3 regions of the Lentilactobacillus curieae genome follow, and region 3 is predicted to be linked to each of the others. Evidence: predicted binding sites of a transcription regulator. Region 3 holds the regulator's gene; each other region holds the start of a gene.

The links. Region 3 encodes NrdR, which represses ribonucleotide reductase genes. Its sites were predicted from a motif close to ACACNATATATNGTGT; they were not measured.
Region 1: the regulator NrdR is predicted to act here: its motif matches at 1,469-1,484, upstream of pnuC (nicotinamide riboside transporter PnuC).
Region 2: the regulator NrdR is predicted to act here: its motif matches at 1,047-1,062, upstream of nrdD (anaerobic ribonucleoside-triphosphate reductase).

The regions. Positions count from the first base shown of each region.
Region 1 is NZ_CP018906.1:239,769-241,976, forward strand. Features, by position in the region: gene PL11_RS01355 (NADH-dependent flavin oxidoreductase) at 1-507, opposite strand, end outside; gene pnuC (nicotinamide riboside transporter PnuC) at 638-1,399, opposite strand; gene PL11_RS01365 (shikimate dehydrogenase) at 1,584-2,208, opposite strand, start outside.
Region 2 is NZ_CP018906.1:766,977-769,184, reverse strand. Features, by position in the region: gene nrdD (anaerobic ribonucleoside-triphosphate reductase) at 1-957, opposite strand, end outside; partial or broken gene carB (carbamoyl-phosphate synthase large subunit) at 1,120-2,208, opposite strand, start outside.
Region 3 is NZ_CP018906.1:1,757,142-1,759,349, forward strand. Features, by position in the region: gene mutM (DNA-formamidopyrimidine glycosylase) at 1-369, shown strand, start outside; gene coaE (dephospho-CoA kinase) at 374-964, shown strand; gene nrdR (transcriptional regulator NrdR) at 978-1,472, shown strand; gene PL11_RS08500 (DnaD domain protein) at 1,473-2,208, shown strand, end outside.

The DNA of each region.
Region 1 (2,208 bases), 580 kb from region 3:
AATCTCAACCCCATCAAATCCAGCTTCAATTGCCCTTCTAGTTGCTTCACCAAAATCTTTAATCGTTTGCAAAACTTCTACTTCTTCAAGAGCACGTGGAGTTTCGTGCCCTGGACGGGGAGCGGCAATTGCACTAGCACTTATTGGTTGCTCGCCACGTAAAATTGCACTAGATGACATCCGACCCGCACTGAAGATTTGGATAATCGCTTTTGAACCACCAGTTTTCATAGCAGCCGCCAATTCAGAGAGCCTAGGAACAAATTTATCATCCGCAATACTAAGTTCCCCTTCAAACCCTTTGCCTAGCGGATTTACATTGGCAACCGCACTAATAAACATCCCCGCTTGACCAGCACGTTGTTGATAATAATCAAGTTCATCTTTAGAAACCGTTCCGTCTTCCATCGCCATTCGTTCAGTCATTGGTGGAATAACAACACGATTTTTAAGAGTGATTCCCTTATTTTCTAATTTAAATGGATTCAAAAAATTATATTTTGCCATGATGGATTCCTTTCACTGCCAAATTTTTATGTTTAATAATTGTGCGACCATTTATAAAGATAGTCAACGTTCCTAATAAAAAAGCAGTCGTATCCAATTTGATTTCGATTGGATGCGACCACTACTATGATTATTTAATTTCTGAAAGGCCCTTTTTTCTTCTACCTGAGTTGAACCATGGGCTAACTGTAAATGCCAAAATATCATTAACCACGTAAACTGCTGAGTTCACAGCCATGGCTAAAGTTGCATCGCCTTGACTAAATGTAATTCCCCAAAGAATCAATTGGAAAATTCCTGAGAACAACCACCAAAAGTATTGGTTACTGTATCTCATGAAACACATAATGCCGGCCGTTAAACTAACAGCAAAGCTTAAGGCATCAACATATGGACGAGGATCATTGGTGAATGCGCCAATTGCCCAGCCAGATACAAAGTAGACAATTACCGTCCCAACAATGGCAATAATCCACTGCTTCAAACCAAACTTCCGTAAATTATTAACAGTGTTATCATTCCAAGTCTTTACAGATAACAACACTGGCAAATCCAATGTTGCCACGTATGCAACTTGTTCAAAAATTGATAGGTAATTTTTTGCAGTCCAACCCGCATAAATAAAGCAGATTGCTGATAAAATTCCTAACCAACCGTTCACAGCCTTAGCTGCGTTGATTGATAAAATACATAATACCCCAAGGGTTGTCCCGATAAATGTAATGAATGCTACTGGTGTGATTGGGTTAGAAACCAACGTCATGATTTGTAAACCCATTGAAAACCAGAATAAGTAGTAGTTTTGTTGCGGCCAGCCCTTTACCTGCTGTGCCAACCACTTAAAGTATGTAACTAAATTGTGTCGTTCGCTTGTTGATGCTAAATTATCCAATTCTCTCACTCCCAATATTTAATTGGGCTGCAGCCTTATAACTATATATAGTGTCGTATTTGAAAAACAACACTATATATAGTATATCCATCTGAATTCAAAGTCAATCTTTGATTGATCCAAATTTAAGAATAACAAACGGCACGAATTAAAATTATACAGAGAAAATCAATAATAAACCAGCTTATTTTTGTCGGTTAGCAACCTCTTTTTTGACAGCATTCATCACAGAATCAATTGGCATATTCATTCCTGTCCAAAGTTTGAACGCTGCTGCTGCTTGAAAAACTAGCATTCCAGTCCCGTTCATCACGTGACAGCCTTTTTGCTTAGCTACTTCTAACAGCGGGGTCACTAAAGGAAAATAAATTGCATCAAAAACTACCTGATCAGGATGCAGATTTGCTAACTGACTGGGTGTTAATGGGAAGTGATTATCACCCGCCATTCCAACATTAGTCCCGTTAACGACAATGTCTGAATCCTTAATAGCATTCTCTAAGGCAGCTTCGTCATCAAAAGGAACAACTGATACTTGGTCACCCCAACCAGTCATTTCTTTCTTAACTTCGGCAAACGAATCATTATTTCGTTTAAACACGGTAACCTTGCCGGAATTCGCCTTTACCAAAGCCAAAACGATCGACTTTGCCGCTCCCCCAGCACCAAGGACCGTTACATGTTTGCCAATAACATCGACATTCTCATGAGCAAGCGCTGCAATAAAACCGTCCCCATCGGTGCTGTATCCAGTCAAAAAGCCGTGGTCATTGACCACCGTATTGACAGCCCCCAACTTTCTGGCGGTA
Region 2 (2,208 bases), 990 kb from region 3:
TTGAATTTCACGTTCGATCCAAGAAGTCCCTAAACCAAAACCAACTGTGGTAAATGGTGTTTGACCTTGTGATGAGAACAGGGTGTTGATCTCATACTCTAATGCTTGCATAGCATCGTAGATGTCTTTTTTAGTCTTACTCTTGGCGTACTCTTCCCGCTTATCTTCTGGAACCCATTTTTCAGCATCTCTTAAATGTTTCTTGTAGTTTAGTTCTGCGAATGGTGCCAATAGTTCATCTGCACGATCAGCTGAGCAACCACCGTATTGACTTGATGCCACATTGGCAATTATTTGTGACATTTGAGCAGTTGCGGTTTGAATAGATTTTGGTGACGCAACATCAGCGTTTCCAATTTTAAACCCGTTCGTGAGCATTTCCTTAAAATCAACTAAACAGCAGTTAGTCATTTCAGTTAATGGGGAGTAGTCGAGATCATGGTAATGAATATCACCGCGTAAATGGGCCTTAGCGACCGTTTGTGGCATCATTGTTAGTCCAAGTGACTTACCGACCATCCCGGCAGTTAAATCGCGTCGGGTGCTAAAAACGTCACTGTCTTTATTCGCGTTTTCATGAACAATTGTGTCAGAATTGTTGAAGAATTGATTCAGTTTAGTTTTGGGATCAGTAATCCGTTCAAAAGAAGCAACATCATTTTGTCTATATGTAGTATATTGGTTTAGTAGGTCATTTTGACCAGCGACTTCTAAGGCTTGTTTAAAAATTTCCCGGATTTTATCAGTAGTGATTGTCGCAGTTCCCTCAATTGCTGAGAGAATAGTTGCGTAAAGGCTAGCCTTTAGTTCGGAATCATCTGTTAACTCATCCAGAACTAAGCTAATTTTGTAGGGATAGAATTTAGTCTTTTCCCCATCGGCCTTGATTACAGTGGTTGAGTTTAATAATTTATCTTCGATTTCTTGAGTAGAAGTTATATTCTTAATTACATCCATATCCAGCGCCCCTTTTTGAAATGTCTGAGATTATTGTATGGTTTTGTGAAACACATTTCAACCATATATTGTGTGCTATTTAATCAAAAACACAACATATAGTATGTAAAAAGCGGCTCAGAATGCTATATTCTGAGCCGCTTTCATATTTAAATATTTATTTTAACTAATTGTTACATTTTTAGGTGATAGTGATTTTACAGTATCAAAAGCAGTAAATAGAGGAGTTTGATGGCTTAATGCGGCCAAAATTAGTTGGCGGTCGCTAGTGGTGTCATCAGATGTTGCCAAGACGAATGCTAGGTCATCAGGCCAGTCCATTCCGTGTGAATATTCAATAACTTTAAATCCATTGTTGGTTAATTCGGAAACCGTTTCAGCATTGTTACCATCGGTTTGCGAAACAATTATGTTTTGGGCTGATGAATCAGAATCGTAGTGATAACTGTCAAACAAAGCTTTGTGATAGGCTTCTTCAAAAGTATCGCCTGAGCCAATATCTTCTCCTGTTGACTTCATTTCAGGGCTAAGAGCGGTCGGAGCATCAGGGAGTTTTGCGAATGAAAATACCGGTGCCTTAACAAACACTTTGTCTGGTTCTGGATAAAGTCCTGCATTCAAACCAAGATCCGCTAATGATTTACCTAAAATTAGGTGAGTTGCTAGCTGAGCTAAATGCATTTTAGTAATCTTGCTCATGAATGGCACCGTTCTTGATGCCCGAGGGTTAACTTCAATGACGTAGACATCATCGGCAACGATAAACTGAATGTTCATCATTCCCACTGCATGAACTTGTTTTCCAATCTTTGTAGCCACTGCAACAATTTTTGTCTTTTGTTCATCCGTTAGGTGCTGTGGTGGGTACATTGCAACAGAGTCTCCTGAGTGGACTCCAGATCCCTCTAAATGTTCCATAATTCCTGGAACAAATACGTCTTTGCCGTCACTTAGAATATCGACTTCGCATTCAATCCCCTTAATGTATTGATCAATTAGGATGGGTTGACCATGACTCGCCTTAAGTGCAGGTCCTAAGTAATCGTTTAATTCGCCTTCGTTATCAACAACGGCCATTCCTCGACCACCAAGAACGAAACTTGGACGAACTAAGACTGGATAACCAAGCTTTTTGGCGATTCCTTTCGCTTCTTCGGCTGACATTGCAGTCATTCCCTTTGGATGAGAAATGTTTTGACTGATCAATAGATCTTCGAATTGTGGCGGTTTTCAGTTTGTTCAATTCCCTTA
Region 3 (2,208 bases):
AAGGCAGTTAAGCCATTTCTACTTGATCAAAGTAAGATTGCCGGACTAGGTAATATCTATGCTGATGAAGTGTTATGGATGAGTAAAATTCATCCTGAGAGGCCTGCAAACTCATTAACGATTGCTGAATTAAAGGAATTAAGAAGCAACATTATTCTGGAACTGCAAAAGGCAATTGCTGGTCACGGAACAACCGTCCACTCTTACTCCAACGCATATGGTGAAGCCGGCAGTTTTCAGAATCAGTTGAATGTTTACGGACGTGAGGGAGAACCTTGTTTGCGCTGCGGTACCCCAATCGTGAAGATTAAGTTGGCTCAACGGGGAACGCATTTTTGTCCTAATTGTCAGGTACTAACTGAGGAGTGATCGTTTGTCAAAAATTGTTGGTTTAACGGGTGGAATCGCCACAGGAAAAACCCAGGTATCAAACTATTTAAAGACATTTGGAATCCCAATAATTGATGCTGACATTGTTACCAAAATGGTTGAGGCTAAAGGTCATGAGGGATTAGTTGCCATCATTTCTGAATTTGGTGAAGATTTTCTTGATGTAAACGGCGAGTTAGACCGCAAAAAGCTGGCGCAAACCGTCTTTAGCTCAGATAGTGAGTTAAAAAGATTAGTCAGGGTGATCAACCCGTTTATTGGTAGTGAAATTTACCGTCAGATTAATGAGTTGAAAGACCAAAAAATGGTGGTGTTAGACGCTCCAACATTGTTTGAAAATGGTTATAATAGTATAGTTGATGAAACGGTGGTTGTTTATACTGACCCCGTAAAGCAGCTTTCAAGATTGATTAATCGAAACCAGCTATCTATCACTGATGCAATGGCTAGAATCAATAGTCAATGGTCATTAGAAACGAAACGAGATTTAGCTGATGTAATAATTTATAATTCAAAAGAATTCGATTTGACTAAACTCCAAATCGATGACTGGTTAAGAAACGAAGAATTTTAAGGAGTGAACGTTCATGCAGTGTCCTCATTGTGGTCACAATGGATCAAAGGTTGTTGACAGTCGGCCAACGGACGATGGTCGGGTAATTAGAAGACGGCGAGAATGTGAAAGTTGTGGCTTTAGGTTTACGACATTTGAACGAGTAGAAGCTACCCCATTATTGGTCATCAAAAAGAACGGGAACCGTGAAGAATTTAACCGCGAAAAGTTGATGAAGGGAATCGTTAGGTCCGCAGAAAAGCGGCCTGTGTCTATGAATGCAATCACAGACTTGGTTGACAAAGTTGAGAATAAATTGCGTTCAACCGGTGATAGCGAAGTCACAAGTACTGAAATTGGTGAATATGTGATGGAGGATTTGGCCTCACTTGACCAAATTGCCTACATCAGGTTTGCCTCTGTGTATCGCCAATTTAAAGATATGTCTGTTTTTTATAAAGAGTTAAAAGAAATGATGGAAAAAACAAGCGGCAACCCAACCGATTCAAAAAACAGTGGTGATAAATAAATGTTAAGCGAAGAAAAGCTGTCTCCTGACAGTCGGTTTGTGGCATCTAACCAAAATGGTAATCAGGAATTAAATTTAAGCGTTCTTACCAATTTGTATTTACCTTTGATTGGCGCAAACGCTTTTTCGTTATACACATTTTTGTTTGGTGTTGCTAGGTCTGACCAACACACTTACCGGGTTCATTCATTCTACGAGATTCAGTCCTCGCTTAGCCTATCGTTAGAGTCAATTCAAACTGCTCGAAGAAAGTTAGAGGCTGTTGATCTAATGGCAACTTTCAAGACAAATGAGTCGCTTTTTGAATTTTCTGTGCAACTACCACTTTCTTCTGTTGAGTTTCTCAAGACGGACTTACTAACAACTCTACTGTTAGGTACAGTCGGTGAGCGAACTTTTAAGCAATTGGTAGGTCGGGTTGATGCCCCTAGAGAGCAAGCAAAACAAGCTGAAAACATTTCAGCATCGCTATTGGATGTTTTTTCAGTTCCTAAGTCTGTAATTGATCAGCCGTCTGCTGAGGTTGCTTCAGTTAAAAATCAACAAATTACCACAAATAAATTATCTGCAAATCAGCAAGATTTAAAAGAGCACCCATTTGATTTTGACCTATTATTAGAAATGTTACGCACATCATTCGTTGACATTGAAAGTGTGAAGGCGGCATACAATCCAATTATTGCTGAACATCTTTTGTATGACATTGATGAAATCAACATGAGCAAGTTGATTTTAA